Cupriavidus taiwanensis LMG 19424: one gene and its partner. Each later gene encodes a partner of the first gene's protein in a complex. Links are inferred from orthologs where the notes say so. Each region holds a gene or a part of one and is shown on either strand. Other genes may lie near its edges. The genes, in order: RALTA_RS11455 and RALTA_RS08870.

Evidence for each region.
Region 2: the proteins of RALTA_RS11455 (region 1) and RALTA_RS08870 are in contact, whole or in part, in a cryo-EM structure (PDB 8ZAL), measured with the Escherichia coli proteins. The link is inferred for Cupriavidus taiwanensis LMG 19424 from one-to-one orthologs.

The regions. Positions count from the first base shown.
Region 1 is NC_010528.1:2,489,152-2,499,549, forward strand. Bases 5,043-7,981 are described here. They hold RALTA_RS11455 (TolC family outer membrane protein), read left to right. Parts: upstream 5,043-5,727; coding sequence 5,728-7,236; downstream 7,237-7,981. Other genes in these bases: RALTA_RS11445 (protein-L-isoaspartate O-methyltransferase family protein), read left to right, coding at 5,043-5,313; RALTA_RS11450 (rhodanese-like domain-containing protein), read left to right, coding at 5,326-5,649; RALTA_RS11460 (META and DUF4377 domain-containing protein), read right to left, coding at 7,339-7,981. Also shown: RALTA_RS11430 (TetR/AcrR family transcriptional regulator), read left to right, coding at 1-185; RALTA_RS11435 (efflux RND transporter periplasmic adaptor subunit), read left to right, coding at 182-1,291; RALTA_RS11440 (efflux RND transporter permease subunit), read left to right, coding at 1,310-4,546; more of RALTA_RS11445, read left to right, coding at 4,660-5,042; more of RALTA_RS11460, read right to left, coding at 7,982-8,163; RALTA_RS11465 (O-antigen ligase family protein), read left to right, coding at 8,530-9,819; RALTA_RS11470 (oligosaccharide flippase family protein), read left to right, coding at 10,082-10,398. UniProt on the Escherichia coli protein: Outer membrane channel, which is required for the function of several efflux systems such as AcrAB-TolC, AcrEF-TolC, EmrAB-TolC and MacAB-TolC. These systems are involved in export of antibiotics and other toxic compounds from the cell.
Region 2 is NC_010528.1:1,930,983-1,941,395, forward strand. Bases 5,162-8,115 are described here. They hold RALTA_RS08870 (HlyD family secretion protein), read left to right. Parts: upstream 5,162-5,994; coding sequence 5,995-7,236; downstream 7,237-8,115. Other genes in these bases: RALTA_RS08865 (AdeC/AdeK/OprM family multidrug efflux complex outer membrane factor), read left to right, coding at 5,162-5,950; RALTA_RS08875 (DHA2 family efflux MFS transporter permease subunit), read left to right, coding at 7,239-8,115. Also shown: RALTA_RS08845 (methyl-accepting chemotaxis protein), read right to left, coding at 1-633; RALTA_RS08850 (sterol desaturase family protein), read left to right, coding at 864-1,727; translational GTPase TypA, read right to left, coding at 1,782-3,602; RALTA_RS08860 (MarR family winged helix-turn-helix transcriptional regulator), read left to right, coding at 3,815-4,297; more of RALTA_RS08865, read left to right, coding at 4,406-5,161; more of RALTA_RS08875, read left to right, coding at 8,116-8,861; RALTA_RS08880 (IclR family transcriptional regulator), read left to right, coding at 9,044-9,832; dipeptidase PepE, read left to right, coding at 9,854-10,413. UniProt on the Escherichia coli protein: Part of the tripartite efflux system EmrAB-TolC, which confers resistance to antibiotics such as CCCP, FCCP, 2,4-dinitrophenol and nalidixic acid. EmrA is a drug-binding protein that provides a physical link between EmrB and TolC.

The DNA of each region.
Region 1 (10,398 bases):
GACTGCTCGACACGCTGCTGTTCGGGCTGACCGCGGGCGAGGCCCGCGACCGGCCGCTGCCGCCGCAGCACGGCCCCTTTATCTGGGAAGCGATCCGCGACGAGATGCTGGCGCAACGCGCCGCCGCGCTGGCCGCCGACGCCACGCCCGCCCCTTCCGCGCCGCGACCCGGCACCTCCACATGAAACGCAAGACCCTGCTGATCACCGCCGCCTGCCTGGCCCTGGCGCTGAGCGCCACGGTGGCCGTGCGCAAGGCCGGCAGCGCGCGGCAGCCGCAAGCCGCGGCACCGGCCGCCAACGTCGTCGAGTTCCTGCAGACCGACCTGGTGCGCGTGGCGCGGCAGGATTTGCAGCTGGCGCTGCCGCTGTCGGGCAGCCTGCGCGCGCTGAACCAGGCCTCGGTCAAGGCCAAGGTCTCCGGCGAAGTGAAGCAGGTGCTGGTGCGCGAAGGTGAACCGGTGCGCGCCGGCCAGGTCATCGTGCGTATCGACCCGACCGAATACGAAGCCCGGGCCGCGCAGGCGCGCGGACAGATGCTGGCCGCGCGCGGCCAGTTCGAGAACTCGCGCCAGACCTGGGAGCGCAACCGCGATCTGGTCGACAAGGGCTTTATCTCGCAGACCGCCTTCGACAAGTACCAGTCCGACCTGGCGGTGGCACGCGCCAACCTCGATGCCGCCGAAGGCGGGCTGGCGGTGACGCAGAAGGCGCTGGCCGATACCGTGGTCAAGGCGCCGCTCGACGGCATGGTGGCCGCGCGCGCAGTGCAGCCGGGCGAGAAGGTGTCGCCGGATACGCGGCTGGTCGATGTGGTCGACCTGCGCGTGCTGGAGCTGGAAGCGCCAATCCCGATGGCCGACGTGGCGCGCGCCGCAGTGGGCCAGCCGGTGGCACTGGAAGTGGAAGGCGCCGGCCACTTTGCCGGCACGCTGGTGCGCATCAACCCCGCTGTCAGCGAGGGCACGCGCAGCATCATGGTCTATATCCGCGTCGACAACCCGGAGCAGCAGCTGCGCGCCGGCATGTTCGCGCGCGGCGCCCTGGTGCTGGGCCAACGCGCCGCCGTGGTGGCGGTGCCGGTCTCGGCGGTGCGCACCGAGGGCGAACGCGCCTTCGTCTATGCCATCGAGCGCGACACGCTGGCCGAACGCCCGGTGCAGCTCGGCCTGCGCGACGAAGCCGGCGGCATGGTGGAAATCGTCGCCGGCCTCGACGCCGGCGCCGAGATCGTGCGCAACAACCTGGGCACGCTGCGCAGCGGCAGCCAGGTCCGGCGCGTCAAGGCCTGACGGCAGAGGACGCGCGCCATGTGGTTCACCCGCCTGTCGATCCGCAACCCGGTGCTGGCCACCATGATGATGATGGCCTTCATCGTGGTGGGCCTGTTCTCGTACCAGCGGCTGCCGGTCGACCAGTTTCCCGACATCACCTTCCCGGTGGTGGTGGTGCAGACCGAATACCCCGGCGCCGCGCCGGAGTCGGTCGAGTCCGACGTGACGCGCAAGGTCGAGGAGATCGTCAATACCATCTCCGGCATCGACGAGATCTTTTCGCACTCCTACCAGGGGACGTCGGTCGTCGTCATCAAGTTCGACCTGAGCGTCGATGTCGGCCAGGCCGCCCAGGACGTGCGCGACAAGATCGCGCTGATCCGGCCGCAGTTCCGCGACGAGGTCAAGGACCCGCGCGTGCTGCGCTACGATCCGTCCGACGCGCCGATCTTCTACCTGTCGGTGTCCAATGCCCCGGGCGCCAGCCGCAGCCAGCGCGAGCTGACCACCATCGCCGACCAGATCGTGCGCAAGCGGCTGGAAACGGTGCGCGGCGTGGGCGCGATCAATCTCGTCGGCGGCACCAGGCGCGAGGTCGAGATCCGCATCCGTCCGGCGCAGCTGGAAGCGCTCGGCATCGGCGTCGACCAGGTGATGAACGCGATCCGCAACGAGAACCAGGAACTGCCCGCGGGCGAACTGCGTTCCTCGGCCGCGGAAACCGTGGTGCAGATCAAGGGCCGCGTGCCCACGCCGGATGCGTTCCGGCAGATCATCGTGGCGCGCCGCGCCGGCCAGCCCGTGACGCTGGGGGAGATCGCCGACGTGCGCGACGGCCAGGAAGAGCAGGAAAGCCTGGCGCTGCTCGACGGCAAGCGCGCCCTGTTCCTGTCGGTGGTGAAGGCGCAGGGCCAGAACACCGTCGACACCGTCGACGGCCTGGTGCGCATGACCGACGAAGTGCGCAAGCTGGTGCCCGCGGGCGTGCAGCTCAACGTGGTCAACGACACCGCGCGCGGCATCCGCAGCAGCGTGAAGGAGGTGCGCTCGACCTTGCTGGAGGGGGCCTTCCTGACGGTCGCGATCGTTTTCCTGTTCCTCGGCTCGTGGCGCAGCACGGTGATTACCGGGCTGACGCTGCCGATCGCGCTGATCGGTACCTTCGGCGTGATGTACCTGTGCGGCTTCACGCTCAACGTGATCACGCTGATGGCGCTGTCGCTGTGCGTGGGCCTGCTGATCGACGATGCCATCGTGGTGCGCGAGAACATCGTGCGCCACAACCTGATGGGCAAAGACCACCGCACCGCGGCGCTGGACGGCACCAACGAGATCGGACTGGCGGTGCTGGCCACCACCTTCTCGATCGTGGCGGTGTTCCTGCCGGTGGGCTTCATGGGCGGGATCATCGGGCGCTTCTTCCACCAGTTCGGCATCACCGTGGTGGCCGCGGTGCTGATCTCGATGTTCGTCTCGTTCACGCTGGACCCGATGCTGTCCTCGGTCTGGCACGACCCGGACCTGCACGGTACCGGCAACAAGCGCAGCTGGTACGGGCGCACCGTCGGGCGGCTGCTGGACTGGTTCTCGGCCAGCATGGACCGGCTTGGCGACGGCTACGCCGGCATGCTGGGCTGGGCGCTGAAGCACCGGCTGGCCACCGCCATCATCGCCGCCGCCACGTTCTTCGGCAGCTTTGCACTGGTGCCGCTGATCGGCACGGAGTTCGTGCCCAACGCCGACCTGGGCGAAACGCAGGTCGGGTTCACCACGCCGGTCGGCACGTCGATCGAAGTGACCGAAGCCAAGGTGCGCCAGGTGGAAGCGGCGCTGAAATCCTTCCCGGAAGTCGCCTACACCTATGCCACCATCAACTCGGGCAACGCCTCGGGGCGCAACAACGCGCTGGTGTCGGTGCGCCTGACCGAGCGGCGCGCGCGCAGCCTGACCACCGCGCAGCTCAACCCGCTGATCCGCGAGCGCCTGGCAAGCATTGCCGGCATCACGCTGACCATGGTCGGCATGCCCGACGGCGCCGGCGGGCAAAAGGCGATCCAGGTGTCGATCCAGGGCGACGACCTGGACGAACTGCGGCGCCTGTCGCGCGAAGCCGGCGCGCGCATGGCGGCGATCCCGGGCTTGACCGACCTGGATTCGAGCATGAAGGACGACCGCCCCACCATCGAGGTCCGCATCCGGCGCGAGCTGGCTTCGGACCTGGGCGTGGGCGTGGCGCAGATCGGCAACGCGCTGCGCCCGCTGCTGGCCGGCGATGCCATCAGCTCCTGGCGCGCGCCCGATGACGAGAACTATGACGTGCGCGTGCGCCTGCCGAAGGATGCGCGCACCGGCATGGCCGACCTCAGCGCGCTGATGATCGCCAGCAGCCACGCCAACGCCGACGGCTCGCCGAAGATGGTGCCGCTGCGCCAGATCGCCGAGCTAGTGCCGACCACCGGCGCCAACCAGATCAGCCGGCGCGACCTGAACCGCGAGGTCGAGCTGACCGCCAACGTGGCCGGGCGCTCGGCCGGCGAAGTCGCGCGCGACATCAAGGCCGCGCTCGACGGGGTGAACTGGCCGGCCGGCTACAAGTACCGCTTCGGCGGCTCGACCAAGTCGATGAACGAGTCGTTCGGCTACGCGGTGTCGGCGCTGGCGCTGGCGGTGATCTTCATCTACATGATCCTGGCCTCGCAGTTCGCCAGCTTCTTCCAGCCGATCGCCATCATGACCTCGCTGCCGCTGACGCTGGCCGGCGTGTTCGCGGCGCTGCTGCTGTTCGGCTCGACCCTGAACATGTTCTCGATCATCGGTTTCATCATGCTGATGGGGCTGGTGACCAAGAATGCGATCTTGCTGGTGGACTTTGCCAACCAGGCGCGCCAGGGCGGTGTTGACAGTGCCTATGGACGCGAGCCGCTGTCGCGCGAGGCCGCGCTGGTCGAAGCCGCGCGCGTGCGGCTGCGACCGATCCTGATGACGACGCTGGCAATGATCTTCGGCATGGTGCCGCTGGCCTTCAGCCTGGGCGAAGGCGCCGAGCAGCGCGCGCCGATGGGGCAGACGGTGATCGGCGGGATCATCACCTCGTCGGTCCTGACGCTGGTGGTGGTGCCGGTGATCTATACGTACCTTGATGATTTCGGGGCATGGCTGCGCCGGCTGTGGCAAGGCGAGCCGCGCGCCACCGCGGCAGCGCCGGCGCAGGCCGGCTCAGGCCAGCCCGCGGCGGGCGGACGCCCGGCCCCGGCCGAGGCCAGCGCGGAATGAGCCCGCAGGCGCCCGCAAGGTTAAAATAGCAGGTTTGATAAGACTGTCCGGCCGTGGCACCGCGCGGCCGGCGCACAGACCGACAGCGGTTGGCATTGGTAAGGAATGGCAAGATGGATCTCGAAAAAGCCCGATTCAACATGATCGAACAGCAAATCCGCCCGTGGGACGTGCTGGACCAGGAAATCCTGGACCTGCTGGCGGTGGTCAAGCGGGAGCAGTTCGTCCCGTCCGCCTACGCCTCGCTGGCGTTCGTCGACATGGAGATTCCGCTGCCCGCGGGGCAGAACATGCTGGCGCCGCGCGTCGAAGCCCGCATCCTGCAAGACCTGGCCGTGCGCAAGCATGAGACCGTGCTGGAAATCGGCGCCGGCTCCGGCTACATGGCCGCGCTGCTGGCCCACCGCGCCCGCCACGTGCTGACCGTCGACATCGTGCCCGAGCTGGTCGAACTGGCCCGCACCAACCTGGCCAATGCCGGCGTCACCAACGTCGACGTCGCCGAAGGCAATGCCGCCGACGGCTGGGCGGCCGCCGCGCCGTACGACGTGATCTGCATCTCGGGTTCGCTGCCGGCGGTCCCGCCGTCGATCCTGGCGCAGGTGAAGGTGGGCGGGCGCATCGCCGCCTTCGTCGGCGAACTGCCGGTGATGGAAGCGCGCCTGATCACGCGCGTGTCCGAGACCGAGTACCAGGTCGTCAACCTGTTCGAGACCGCGGTCAAGCCCCTGCAGGGCGCGGCCCGGCCGTCGCAATTCCAGTTCTGAGGACGTACCGCCATGCAGGTCATCCAAGCCACCGAACTGGCCCAGTGGCTGGCCGACGCCAGCCGCGCCAGGCCGGTCCTGCTCGACGTGCGTGAAGGCTGGGAGGTGCAGACCTGCGCCCTGCCCGGCATCACCCACATCCCGATGCGCGACATCCCGGCGCGCGCCGCCGAACTCGACGAAGACGCCGACATCGTCTGCATCTGCCATCACGGCGCACGCAGCATGCAGGTGGCGGCCTACCTGGAGCGCCAGGGCTACGGCAAGGTCTACAACCTGACCGGCGGCGTCGACGCCTGGGCCAGCCAGGTCGATCCCGCCATGCCGAAGTACTGACGCGGCAGGCCAGCGCAGCAACACGAAGAAGAAAACGACTGTCGGCCGCGGCACCCGCCGCGCCCACCTGGAGGTGTCATGACGTTTGCGCCCAACGCCCTGCCCGGAGCGATCCGGACACGCCTGGCGATCGCGGTTTCCCTGCTGACCCCGCTGCTGGCCATACTGCCCGCGGCGCCGGCCGGCGCGGCGGACCTGCTGCAGGTCTATCGCGATGCGCAAGCCAATGACGCCCAGTTCGCCAGCGCGCGCGCGCAGCTGCTGGCCACGCGCGAGAAGCTGCCGCAGGGCCGCGCCGGCCTGCTGCCGCAGGTGGTGGGTACCGCCGGCGCCAACCGCACCAAGCTCGACCAGACCGCGTCGCTGCCCATCGGCGGGGCGCCCAGCGCCTCGGGCACGCGTTTCTTCAACAACAACAACTGGCAACTGCAACTGAGCCAGCCGCTGTTCCGCTGGGACCGCTGGGAAACCTACAAGCAGGGCGAGCTGGCCGCACAGGCGGGCGAAGTCACCTTCCACCAGGCCGAGCTCGACCTGATCACGCGCAGCGCGCAGGCCTACTTCGACGTGCTGGCCGCACAGGACAACCTCTACCTGGCGCGCGCGCAGAAGAAGGCCATCTCCGAGCAGCTGGAACAGGCCAAACGCAACTTCGAGGTCGGCACCGCCACCATCGTCGACGCCAACGACGCCCAGGCCCGCTTCGACCTGGCGACCTCGACCGAAATCGCCGCGCAGAGCGACCTGGAGATCAAGCGCGCCACGCTGCAGCAGATCACCGGCAAGCCCGTCGACGAACTGATGGGCCTGCGCGCGGAAGCGCCGATCCCCGGACCCCAGCCGCCCGACGTCAACGCCTGGGCCGCGCAGGCCGAAACCAGCAACCTGCAGGTGAACCTGGCCAGCTACAACCTCGAGACCGCGCAGCGCGAGACCAACAAGGCCAAGGCCGGGCACCTGCCGTCGGTGGACCTGGTGGCGTCGTACGGCTTCAACAACCAGACCGGCAGCGCCACGCAGGCGATCTCGACGCACTACAACGCCTCGCAGATCGGCGTGCAGCTGACCCTGCCGATCTTCGCCGGCGGCCAGATCCAGTCGCGCGTACGCGAGACCCTGGCGCTGGCCGACAAGGCCGCCAGCGACCTCGAATTCGCCCGCCGCACCGCCGCCCAGACCGCGCGCCAGACCTACTCCGGCGTCTCCAACGGCCTGGCCCAGGTCAAGGCGCTGGAGGCGGCGGAACGCTCGGCCACCAGCGCAGTGGAATCCAACCAGCTCGGCTATGAAGTGGGCGTGCGCATCAACATCGACGTGCTCAACGCCGAAGCCCAGCTGTTCTCTACCCGCCGCGACCTGGCCAAGGCGCGCTACGACACCATCATGAATGGCCTGCGCCTGAAGGCTTCCACCGGCGTGCTGCAGGAAGAGGACGTGGTGCAGATCAATACCCTGCTGACTTCTTCGCCGGGGGCCCTGTACAAGCTGCCGATGCCGGCGCAGGCGGGCGCGAAGGTGCCGGCAAAAGCGGCTGCCGCAGCGGATCGCCGCGGCACGCGGCGCGACGGCGGAACGCCGCGCTCCTGATCAACGGGCCGCAACCGCGGCCCGTTTTCTTTGTGTGGTGCGGCGAAGATGCGCCGGCTGTCTCCCCTCTCCCATAAATGGGAGAGGGGAGCAAACCAACAGCTATTGCGCCCGTGTCCGCGACTCAACGTTCAGCAACTGCCAGCGGATCGCCGACGCATCCGCCGGCGGGTTCGGCACCTGGTATTCGCGCACGCGCAGCCGGTACGACACGCCCGGCTCGAAATCCAGCCCTTCGATCGGCCCGTACCAGAGTTGCCACGGCGCATCCGGCGACTCGCGCCAGCGGTAGCAGGTCATCTTGCCCACCCCCGTGCATTCCACGCGCTGCGAGTCGATATAGACGGTCTTCTCCACGCCCGCGGCCTCCACGCGCGCGCCGCGCTTGCCTACGCCTTCGCGCTCGACGAACTGCAGCAGGTCGCCGTCCACGGTCTTCCAGATGATCTGCCGGCCGGTACTGGCCGCCGACGGCTGCGTGCCCACGGTGGCAAACGGCGTCTGCATCGCCTTCAGCAGCGCCGACTCCAGCGCCATGCGCGGCGGCGGGCAAGCCATGCGCGTGCTGGCGATGCGGTCGAAGCGGATGCCGGTCTCGGTCTTGCCATAGCTGCCGCTGAAGCGATTGCAGCCGCTGGTGCCGCTGACCGTGCCCTGCGCGGCATCGATGCCCTCGTTGAACTCGAAAATGATCGGCTGGCCATTGTCGCCGTGCGGGATCTCGCGCAGCGAGCCGTCAGGCTGCTGCCAGCGCACCAGTTCCCAGCGGCTGGGGCCGGAGGGCTGGGTCTGGTTCAGGTTGGTGCCGGCCGAGGGAAGATTGGGCGCGGTCGCGGTAGTGCAGGCGCCGAGCACGGCGGCGACCAGCAAGGCGGCCACGCCGCGGCCTGCGGGCGCAAGGGGAATCAGTCGGTGACGGCTGTGCATGAGAACTCCTGTTGTGGGGCGGCCGAGGCGCCCGGATCGATGCCATCGGTGGCTTTGACAAACGGATCTGACAACCAGCATGCCGGAAAGTGCACCCGGCCATAGACCTTCAGTTTAGCAAGCCGCTCCGGCACGGCGGCCTCGAAGCGGCCCGCGCGCCGCATACATCCTGTAACGGGTCGACACGCTTAGCCAGCTAGGATGCAGAACTCCTGGAAATGCCACCGAGGCCATCCGATATAATCGCTTCGCCCCGAGCCGCAATGCGTGCGCAGGGCACCGCTCCTCAGGAGACGGCGACAATAATAAGACGGACGGAACGGCAGGCATCTCGCATGCACCACCTTCCTCCGGAAACCTTTCTCCATGCTCTTGATGACGAGATTGCAAGGATCCCTACCGTTGGGGATCGACAAAGCTCTGTACCTGAGCGCCTGTGTTGTCCTGGCTGCGTTTCCCACGCTGATGTTTGTCAAGCCGTCGCTCAGCAACACCTGCTTCGGGCTGTTGCTGGGGTGGAGCGTCATCGCCCTGGCTGCCGGCGGCCGCGCTGCGCTGGCCGAATATGGCTGCATCCTGCGCCGCTACTGGCCGTTCATGCTGGCCATGGCGGCGCTGCCGCTGGCCGTATTGCTCCAGCAACTGCTGGCCGGTGCCGATGACCCGCATGTGCCCTATCTATACCTGCGTTTTGCGCTGTTCATCGTTCTGGTCCCTGGCCTGCTGCGCCTGGGCCGGCGCGGCATGCAGAACATCCAGTTGGGCTTCGTCGCCTGTGCGCTGATATCCGCCCTGTGGCTGCATGAAGTCGCCGCGGCAGGGCGTCCAAGCCATGTCGGCTTCTCCAATGTCATCCCCTTCGGCAACCTCGCCCTGCTGACCGGCATGCTGGCCGTGATCTCGATCGGCTGGAACCGCCCCGGCGATCATTGGCTGGCCGGCCTGAAACTGCTGGGCGGTTTCGCGGGCCTGTACGCCTCATACATGAGCGGCACCCGTGGCGGCTGGCTGGCGATTCCGGTGCTAGCGCTGATCGCGCTGGCGGCCTCGCGCAGGTTGACGCGGCTGCACAAGGCCGGGGTGCTGGCGGGGCTGGCCGGGCTGATGGCGCTGGGGTGGTTCAGCAGCGCGATGGTCCAGCAGAGGACGGCTGCGGTTGTATCCGAACTGTCCAAATTCTCTCAGCATGTAACACTGGATACATCAATCGGAATACGGCTTCAGCTCTGGCAAGCCTCGCTTAGAATGCTGCAGGCCCATCCTTGGACTGGCGTAGGACCTGACAACTACGAAGCTATATTGCAGTCGCTGGCAGCACAGCACGTGATTACACCGCTCGCCGCCACCTTGCCGCACGCGCACAATGACGTGCTCCACGCTGCGGCGACGCTCGGCATTCTAGGCCTGCTGGCGGTGCTCGCCTTGTATCTCGTACCGATTGTGTTTTTCCTGCGCCACCTGCGCAGCGCAAACCGCGGCACACAGGTAGCCAGTGCCATGGGACTGGCGCTGTGCTTCGGCTTCATGGTTTTCGGCCTCACTGAAGCGATGTTCATAACGACACTCACCAACGCCTTCTACAGCTTGGTAATAGCCGTTTGCTTTTCCTACGTAGTTGTACACAAGAATGTAGCGCCGGCGCAGCCCGACCGTTGAGCGACGAAGCCGGCGCCACGGTGGAGGCGCCGAATGTCGCCGAGGCTATGGCAACGATCGGTCGCCTTCGCACTTCGCTCCCGCCTTTGGCAAGCACTACCAATTGTGAGAAAGTGGCGGTCGAAAATCTTCCTTGCGCTATGGTGCCTGCCTTCACGATCGCCGCCTCCTCCACTGCCCTGCAAGCAGTTCCTTCCGCGCCTGCCAAGGTGCGCGCGAGACCGGCGTGACCAGAAGGAAAGTTGCCGGCAATCTTGGCTGGATGCTGGGCGAGCGCGGGCTGCAGGTGGCAGGCGGCATCGGCATCGTGGCCATGCTGGCGCGCGGCATGGGGCCGGAAGGCTTTGCCCATTTCCAGTATGCGCAGGCGGTGGTCTATATTGCCGCTTCGTTTGTGCTGATCTGCGGGAGCGAGGTGATCGTTCCTCGGCTGGTCGCCAACCCCGACCCGGCCGCGCAGCACCGCTTGCTGGCACATGGCTTCGGCTTGCGCTTCGCCGCTGGCATGATCGCCTACGTGCTGATCGGCGGATTCATGCTGGTGTCGCGCCCGGGGCCCGAGTTGTGGGTGCCGACGCT
Region 2 (10,413 bases), 560 kb from region 1 along the record:
GCGCAGGCGCCATGCCACCACCGTGCTGAACAGCAGCCCCGCTGCCAGCACGCACACGGACAACGTGAACAGATTGCGGTAGCGCTGCTGCGAGGCCTCATAGACCTGCTTCGCGCTGGCCACCTGCAGCTTGTTGAGCTCGGTGTTGACGGCGGTGAAGGCGATATCGAGCTGCGGAATGGTTTCCAGCACCGCCTTCATCACGGCGTCGCGATCGCCGGCATGCAGTGCGGCGATCATGGGCGCCACGCCCTGCCTGAACAATGCATCGCGCTTGGCGGTGACGTCTTCGACCACCCTGGCTTCATCAGCCGAACGCGGCAGCGCGAGATAGGCCTTCCAGGCCTTCTCCGAATCGCGCGCAAAGCCTTCCGCGGTCGCGGCGCGAGCCTTGGCGTCCGCGGGGTCGGCGGCGAAGGTGGCCTGGTCCAGCAGCACGCGCACCAGCAACTGGTTTGAACGTGCTTCGGCCAGGTTGACCGCGGCCGACAGCTGCTGCTCATAGATCTGGTGCGTCGCCTCGTTGCTGCGCGACATGCCAAGCCAGCCGACTGCGCCGACAATCAGCAACAACAAATTGGTGACGATAGTAAGAAACCACAATCTGGCGCCGATAGTCGTGTTCCTGAACATGGATGAGGCTCCGGGGAATAAGGAAACTGGAATGAAGGCGGCGCGCCGCGCCGCTGCCCTGTCCAACTACGGCGCCGGCGCCGCATCCTTTACCCGAATCGGTGGCCTTTCCACGCGCGACAGAATTGCGCCGCAGTACATCATTCCATCAAGTGGCGCATGCTGCGCGCCCGGCGCCGTTTGGAGGAAGCCCTCGTGGCAATTTCCCGGCGAACGGGCACACTGCCGGGATGAACACCGCATCGCTCGACCCCGGACTCGTGCTGCTGGCCTTCGCGCCGGTCTTCGTGCTGACCATCGGCGCCGAAGCGTGGTACTGGGCGCGCCGCGACCCGGCCGTCTACAGCCTGCGCGACACGCTCTCCAACGCCGCGCTGGCGCTGATGCACCAGGCCTCGGACGCGTTCTTTCTGTGGCTGATGATCCGAACGGTCTATGCGTGGTGCTACCAGCACGGCCTGCAGGCGATGCCACAGACGGCGTGGTCGTTCGCGCTGCTGCTGTTGCTGCAGGACTTCCTCTACTACTGGTTCCATCGCGCCAGCCATCGCGTGCGCTGGCTGTGGGCCTCGCACGTGACGCATCATTCGTCGGAGGGCATGAATTTCTCGACCGCGTTCCGGCAAAGCCTGACGTACCCGCTGTCCGGCATGTGGCTGTTCTGGATTCCGCTGGCATATATCGGCTTCACGCCGGACTGGGTGATTCTTGCGGTGGGTCTGAACCTGGCCTTCCAGTTCTTCGTCCATACGCGGCTCGGCAAGCGCTGGCCGCTGGCCGAGCGGCTGCTGAACACGCCTTCGGTCCACCGCGTCCACCATGCCAAGAACCCGCAATACATCGACCGCAACTATGCCGGTGTGCTGACGGTCTGGGACCGCCTGTTCGGCACCTTCGTCGCCGAACGCGAGGCACCGGTCTACGGCATTACACGCCAGGTGCGCAGCCATGATCCGCTGACGCTGACCTTCCACGAATGGCGCGACATGTTTGCCGATGCCTGGCGCGACCGCGACCCGCGCTACCTGTGGAAGCCGCCGGAATGGCGCAGCCCGCGCGCCGCCGCGCCGGCGACGCTGCCGGGCATGCAATAAAAAACCGCGCCGGGCAGGCGCGGTTTTTCGTGGGCAGCTGCAGCGGCTCGGCGCTTATGCGCCTTCGCGTGCGGCACGCTTGCGCTCGTGCTCCTTCAGGTGGCGCTTGCGCAGGCGGATGCTCTTGGGGGTGAGCTCGACCAGCTCGTCGTCGGCGATGAATTCCACCGCGTATTCCAGCGACATCTGGATCGGCGGCACCAGGCGCACCGCTTCGTCGGTACCCGAGGCGCGCACGTTGGTCAGCTGCTTGCCCTTGATCGGGTTCACGACCAGGTCGTTGTCGCGGCTGTGGATGCCGATGATCATGCCTTCATACAGCGCATCGCCCGGCTTGACGAACATGCGGCCGCGGTCCTGCAGCTTCCACAGCGCGTAGGCCACCGCATCGCCGTCGTCCTGCGAGATCAGCACGCCATTGTGGCGCTCGCCCAGGCCGCCTTCGCGCACTGGCGCGTAGTCGTCGAAGATATGGCTGATCAGGCCGGTGCCGCGCGTCAGCGTCAGGAATTCGCCCTGGAAGCCGATCAGGCCGCGGGCCGGGATGCGGTATTCCAGGCGGGTGCGGCCCTTGCCGTCCGACGCCATGTCGAGCAGCTCGCCCTTGCGGCGGCCCAGCTCTTCCATGATGCCGCCCTGGTGGCTGTCTTCGACGTCCACGGTCAGCAGCTCATACGGCTCGCACTTGACGCCGTCGATTTCCTTGAACACCACGCGCGGACGCGACACGGCCAGCTCGTAGCCTTCGCGACGCATGTTTTCCAGCAGGATGGTCAGGTGCAGTTCGCCGCGGCCCGACACTTCGAAGATGGTGTCGTCGCCGGTATCGGCCACGCGCAGCGCCACGTTCGACTTCAGCTCGCGGTCCAGGCGCTCGCGCAGCTGGCGGCTGGTGACGAACTTGCCTTCACGGCCAGCCAGCGGCGAGGTGTTGACGCAGAAGTTCATGGTCAGCGTCGGCTCGTCCACCTTCAGCATCGGCAGCGCGTCCTGGGCTTCCGGCGCGCACACGGTGCAGCCGATGCCCAGTTCTTCGATGCCGTTGATCAGCACGATGTCGCCGGCTTCGGCTTCCTGCACGATTTCGCGCTCCAGGCCCTGGAACTTCAGCACCTGGTTGATGCGGCCCTTGATCGGGTTGCCTTCCGGGCCGAACTTGACCACCACGTCCTGCAGCGGGCGGGCGCGGCCACGCGAGATGCGGCCCACGCCGATCTTGCCGACGTAGCTGGAGTAGTCCAGCGAGATGATCTGCAGCTGCAGCGGGCCGTCGCGGTCGTCGTCACGCACCGGCACCTTGTCCAGCACGGTCTCGAACAGCGGCTTCATGTCGCCATCGCGCACGTCTTCGGTCAGGCCGGCGTAGCCGTTCAGGCCCGAAGCGTAGATCACCGGGAAGTCGAGCTGCTCGTCGGTCGCGCCCAGCTTGTCGAACAGGTCGAAGGTCTGGTTGATGACCCAGTCCGGGCGCGCGCCCGGGCGGTCGATCTTGTTGATCACCACGATCGGCTTCAGGCCCAGCGCCAGCGCCTTGCGCGTGACGAAGCGGGTCTGCGGCATCGGACCCTCGACCGCGTCGACCAGCAGCAGCACGCCGTCGACCATCGACAGCACGCGCTCCACTTCCCCGCCGAAGTCGGCGTGGCCCGGGGTGTCGACGATATTGATATGGGTGCCGTTGTACTCGACGGCACAGTTCTTCGCGAGAATCGTGATCCCGCGTTCCTTTTCCAGGTCGTTCGAGTCCATCACCCGCTCGGCGACTTGCTGGTTGTCGCGGAAGGTGCCTGCCTGGCGCAGGAGCTGGTCGACCAGGGTGGTCTTGCCATGATCGACGTGGGCGATGATGGCGATATTTCGGATGGCGCGGGTCATTGCTGCGTCTCGCTAAGAACGGGGCCCTCGCAAGGAGGGCCGGAGAATCTGAGGTAACCCAACATTCTAGCATGTTGCGGCGCAAGAAGCGTTGACCGGAACCGCCCCTGACATAGGGAAATATTTGCGGATTTCGCAATGACGAATTTCCTTTCTTGCGGATCGTTAAACGTGAACATATATTTGCCTCAGCAAAGATTGCAAAGGCAAAGATGTCACAAGACCCCTCTTCCGCTCTGCCCGCCGCCCCGGCTACTGCGTTCGATCCCGCCAAGTACCAGATGTGCGACAGCGTCGGCTACCTGATGCAGCGGGCCAAGAACATGCTGGCCCACGGCGTCGAGCAGGAGGTCGGCAGCCTCGACATCACCCAGGCCCAGGCCAGCTGCCTGATGATGCTGGCCACCGGCCGTGCCTCGACCGTCACCGACCTGGGCCGCGAACTGAACACCGACATGGGCTCGGTCACGCGGCTGCTCAGCCGCATGGAAAAACGCGGCCTGATCGAGCGCCGCCGCCGCGACGCCGACCGCCGCGTGGTCGACCTGTCGGTGACGCCGCAGGGTCAGGAACTGGTGCAGCAACTACCGGCAATCTTCTGCAAGGTGCTGGCGCACCACTTTCGAGGTTTTTCCGAGGACGAGATCCAGTTGCTGCGCAGCATGCTGCGGCGGGTCATCGACAACAGCGGATAGCAGGCTGCGCGCCGGACTTCCGGCACGCCAGATCGTCCGCTTCGGCCAGCCCGGCCGGACCCCGTCAGCAGCCTGTAGAAACGTATGGCTCCGCCACGGAGCAACACCATGAAACCAGTTCTTTCCTTCCGATTTACCCAGCCTGCCAGCTCCCGCAAGCTGGCGCGCCGTGCCGGCACGCTGGCGCTGACCGCGATCGCGGCCGCGGCGCTGGCCGGCTGTGCGGCGCTTGGCGATTCGCACAGCACCCAGACCATGGCCGATCCGGCCGCGATGGCAACTTCGCAAACCCTGCCCGGCGAACACGGCCAGTGGCCCTCGCAGGACTGGGTCGACCAGTTCAAGGACCCGCAGCTAAGCGCGCTGGTCGACGAAGCGGTCAAGGACAATCCCAGCCTGCAGGCGGCCTTCGCCCGCGTGGAAGCGTCGCGCGCCATGGCCGAGGCCACGCGCAGCGCGCTCTATCCGCATGTGGAGTTCGAAGGCAGCCTGATCCGGCAGCGCTTGTCCGAAACCGACCTGTTCGAAGGCACGCCGCTGGCGGGCTCGTGGCAGAACCAGTCGCGCCTGCAGGTGGGCCTGTCCTATGACTTCGACTTCTGGGGCAAGAACCGCGACGCGCTCGAGGCCGCGCTGTCCGACGATCGTGCCGCCGAAGCCGAAAGCCAGGCCTCGCGCCTGATCCTGGCGACGTCGATCGCGCGCAACTACGCGCGCCTGGCGGCGCTCTATGCCCAGCGCGACGTGGCCGAGCGCGCCATTGCCCAGCGCCGCGACCTGACCGAGCTGTCGCGCCAGCGCCTGGCGGCCGGCCTGGACACCCAGGTGGAAACCACGCAGGCGCGCGGCACCGTGGCGGCGTCGCAGACCGACCTGCAGCGCGTGGACGAGGAAATCGCGCTGGCCCGCAACCAGCTGGCGGCGCTGCTGGGCAAGGGCCCGGACCGCGGCCTGCAGATCGAGCGCCCGGTGCTGCTGGCGCAGGCCACGCCGACGCTGCCCGACAACCTGACCATCGGCCTGCTGGGCCGCCGCCCGGACCTGGTCGCGGCGCGCTGGCGTGTCGAGGCTGCGTCGAAGGACATCAACGTCGCCAGGAAGGAGTTCCTGCCCGACGTCAGCCTGAGCGCGTTCGCCGGCCTCGCCGCGCTGGACCCGTCCAGGCTGCTGATGGGCATCAGCCGCACTTTCGGCATCGGCCCGACCCTGCGTCTGCCGATCTTCGAAGGCGGCAGGCTGCGCGCCAACCTGAAGGGCAAGTACGCCGGCTACGACATTGCCGTGGCCAACTACAACCAGGCGCTGGTCGATGCCCTGCGCGAGACCGCCGACACCATGACCAGCATCCGCAGCGTCGACAAGCAGATCCAGACCCAGCGCGAGGCGCTGGACCTGGCCGAGCATGCCTACGCGCTAGCCACCACGCGCTACAAGGCCGGCCTGGGCACGCAGCTGACCGTGCTCAACGCCGAAAGCAACGTGCTGCAGCAGCGCCGCCTGGCGACCGACCTGCAGGCGCGCCGGCTGGATCTGCAGATGGGCCTGATGAAGGCGCTCGGCGGCGGCTACCAGGAGCCTGCCGAAGGCCACGAGAGCGTCGCCCACGGCCAGGCGCAGCAACCGGACAACACCAAGGCGGGCGCCCGCGGCTGATCCGCGCACCCGGTGATCGCAGACGAGAGTATCCAGAAGACATCATGAGCAACAACCAGCAAGCGGCCGGCACCAACACCCCCCAGCAAGCCACGGCCACCCCTCCCAACGGCAAGCGCAAGCGCATGCTGCTGTCGCTGACCGCGGCGATCGTCGTTGCCGGCATCGGCTACGGCGTGTACTGGGGCCTCTATGCCCGCCATTTCGAAAGCACCGACGATGCCTACGTCGCCGGCAATGTGGTCCAGGTCACGCCGCTGGTGGCCGGCACGGTGGTGTCGATCGCAGCCGACGACACGCAACTGGTCACTGCCGGCCAGCCGCTGATCCAGCTCGACCGCGCCGACACGCAGGTGGCGCTCGAACAGGCCGAGGCCCAGCTGGCCCAGGCCGTGCGCGAAGTGCGCACGCTGTACGTCAACAACGGCTCGCTCGCCGCCAACGTGGCGCTGCGCGAAGCCGACGTGGCCAAGGCGCGCGACGACCTGCGCCGGCGCCAGGCCATCGCCGGCTCGGGCGCGGTGTCCAATGAAGAAATCTCGCACGCGCAAGCCGCGCTCAAGGGCGCCGAGTCGGCGCTGCTGGCGGCGCGCGAACAGCTGGCATCGAACAAGGTGCTGACCGACCAGACCACGGTCGAGCACCACCCCAACGTGCAGCGCGCCGCCGCCAACCTGCGCTCGGCCTACCTGTCGTTCGCGCGCTCGTCCCTGCCCGCGCCGGTGACCGGCTACGTCGCCAAGCGCTCGGTGCAGGTGGGCCAGCGCGTGGCCGCCGGCGCGCCGCTGATGGCGGTGGTGCCGCTGGACCAGGTCTGGGTCGACGCCAACTTCAAGGAAGTGCAGATCACGCATATGCGCATCGGCCAGCCCGTGACGCTGGAAGCCGACGTCTACGGCTCCCGGGTCGAATACCACGGCAAGGTTGCCGGCTTCTCGGCCGGCACCGGCTCGGCGTTTTCGCTGCTGCCGGCGCAGAACGCCACCGGCAACTGGATCAAGGTGGTGCAGCGCCTGCCGGTGCGCATCGCGCTGGACCCGCAGCAACTGAAGGACCATCCGCTGCGCGTGGGCCTGTCGATGACGGTCAAGGTCGACGTGCGCCGCGAGGAAGGCGCCGCCATGGCGGCCGCCGCGCCGGCCAAGCCGATGCAGACGGACGTCTATGACAAGGTGGCCAAGGATGCCGACCAGCTGATCGCGCGCATCATTGCCGCCAACAACGGCGGCCGCGGTGCCGGACTGGCCTCGGCCAGCGCCGCCAACGCCAAGCCCGCCAATACCTGATCATGGCCACCTCCCCTTCCGCCGCACCGGCCGCGCCCGGCGCGCAGCCGGGCGCCGGCCCGGCAACGCCGCGGGCGATGCCGCGGCAGCCGCAGCCGCTGACCGGCGGCAAGCTGGTGCTCGGCACCATCGCGCTGTCGCTGGCCACCTTCATGAACGTGCTGGACTCGTCGATCGCCAACGTGTCGATCCCGGCGATCTCCGGCGACCTGGGCGTGGCCCCCAACCAGGGCACCTGGGTCATCACCTCGTTCGCGGTGGCCAACGCCATCTCGGTGCCGCTGACCGGCTGGCTGACCACGCGCTTCGGCGCGGTGCGGCTGTTCATCACCTCGATCCTGCTGTTCGTGCTGGCATCGTGGCTGTGCGGCGTCGCGCCCAACCTGGAAACGCTGCTGGCCGCGCGCGTGCTGCAGGGGGCCGTGGCCGGGCCCATGATCCCGCTGTCGCAGTCACTGCTGCTGTCGAGCTATCCGCCCGCGAAGAGCACCATGGCGCTGGCGCTATGGGGCATGACCACGCTGGTCGCACCGATCATGGGCCCGCTGCTGGGCGGCTGGATCTCCGACAACATGACCTGGCCGTGGATCTTCTACATCAACGTGCCGGTGGGCATCGTCACCGCCTACGCCACCTGGGCCATCTACAAGGACCGCGAGACGCCCACCAAGATGCTGCCGATCGACCGCATCGGCCTGGCGTTGCTGGTGATCTGGGTGGGCTCGATGCAGCTGATGCTGGACAAGGGCAAGGAACTGGACTGGTTCCACTCGACCGAGATCGTGGTGCTGACGCTGGTCGCGATCGTCGGCTTCCTGTTCTTCCTGGCATGGGAAACCTATGAGAAGCATCCTATTGTCGATATCAGCCTGTTCAAGGGCCGCAACTTCAGTTCCGGCGTGGTGGCGATCTCGGTGGCCTACGGGCTGTTCTTCGGCAACCTGGTGATCCTGCCGCTGTGGCTGCAGACCATCGTCGGCTATACCGCGACCGACGCGGGCATCGTGATGGCGCCGGTCGGCATCTTTGCGATCCTGCTGTCGCCGGTGATCGGCCGCAACCTGCCGAAGATGGATGCGCGCTGGGTGGCAACCGCCGCCTTCATCACCTTCGGCATCGTCAGCCTGATGCGTTCGGGCTTTACCACGCAGGTCGATACCCGGACGCTGATGGTGCCCACGCTGATCCAGGGCGCGGCCATGGCGATGTTCTTCATCCCGCTGACTTCGATCATCCTGTCGGGGCAGCCGCCGGAGAAGATCCCTGCCGCATCGGGCCTGTCGAATTTCGTGCGGATCACCTTCGGCGGCATCGGCGCGTCGGTCTCGACCACCGTCTGGGAAAACCGCTCGGCGCTGCACCACGCGCAACTGGTCGAGCAGGTCAACCCGTACAACCCGGTCTACCACGACCAGCTCAACCACCTGATGCAGATGGGCATGAGCCAGGCGCAAGCGGTCGGCGTGATCGAGCGCAATATCACCCAGCAGGCCGCCATGCTCGGCGCCAACGATATCTTCTGGATCTCTGGCGTGCTGTTCTTCGTGCTGATCGGCTTTGTCTGGCTGACGCGGCCGGCAAAGGGCGGCGGTGGCGGCTCGGCGGACGCAATGGCGGCGCATTGAGCGCCCGGTTCAGCGATGCATGGAATGGCCCCGGTTCGGGGCCATTTTTTTTGCCCGTATCCGGCAAGGGAAATTTCCCCTTGTGCTCCGGCGCCCATCGACCTATGATTTGCCAAAACCGAATTATGGAACTTCGGTTCCGAAAAACGGAACAAAGCAATGAACGTAGGTGGAGAGGCGAAGTGAGCATTCTTGAAGGCGTGGAGAGCGTGCTGGACCTGTTCGGGCACGCCCGCCACGAGATCACGTTCAACGATGTGCTGGATGAGCTGGGCCTGGCCAAGAGCTCGGCGTCGCGCCTGCTCGCCCAGATGGTGCGCTACCGGCTGCTGGAGCTGCAGCCCACCACGCGACGCTATCGCCCCGGCGCCCTGGTGATCCGCGCGGCGCAGGCGGCCACGCAGGCGCACCCCTTTGACGACCAGTGCCGCGAGATCCTTGCCGCGTTGTCGGACTCCACCGGCTTCACGGCCTACCTGTCGATGCTCGACGGCACCGACACCGTGGTGCTGCAGCGCCTGAACGGCAGCAACCCGGTGCAGGTGCTGTCGCCGCCCGGCGCCCGCCGCCCTGCCTTTACCACCGCGATGGGCCGCGTGCTGCTGTCGCGCCTGCCTGACCCCGACTTCAACGCGCGCTACGGCGCCAGCGGCGCCCGCAAGCTGCCCGACGCGCCCGCCGGATGTCCCGCCACCGTTGCCGAGCTGCGCGAGCGCGTCGCCATGGCTCGCGCCGAGCGCAGCGCCATCGCCGTCAACGAAGGCATGCCTGGCATCGGCGCTGTTGCCACCACGCTGGCGGACCCGCTCTCGGGCGACGTGCGCGGACTGTGCCTGTCCTTCACCGCGATGCAGGTCAGCCAGGCCCAGGCACGCGCGCTGCGCGAAGCGCTGGTGCAGGCGGTGGCGCCGGTCGGGCAGCGCCTGGGCGATCCGCTCTGGCTCCCTTCCGGCGACACCGCCGCCAAATAGTCATCCCGGCTGCTCAAACCCATGGAACTCCTGTTACTCAGCAACTCCTCCAGCGACGCGGGCTACCTCGTCCACGCCCACGACGCGATTCGCGAACTGGCCGGCGGGCGCACCCGTGCCTGCTTCCTGCCTTTCGCCGGCGTCACGCGCGACTGGGACACCTATGAAGCGCTGGTGCGCGACGCGCTGGCTCCGGCCGGCATCGCAGCGCACTCGCCGCACCGGCTCTCCGATACCGACTGCCTGCGCGCGGTGGCAGCGGCTGAACTGGTCGTCATCGGCGGCGGCAACACCTTCCGGCTGCTGCAATGCCTGCGCGAACGCGGGCTGCTGCCGGTGATTGCACGCCAGGTGGCCGCGGGCGCGGCGCGCTATATCGGCTGGAGCGCCGGCACCAATGTCGCCTGCCCCACTATCCGCACCACCAACGACATGCCGGTCGCCGATCCCGGCGGCCTCGACGCGCTCGGGCTGGTGCCGTTCCAGATCAACCCGCACTACTTCAACCTGGTGGTGCCGGGCTTCCGCGGCGAAACGCGCGACCAGCGGCTCGCCGAGTTCACGGTGCTGGCGCCGAACAC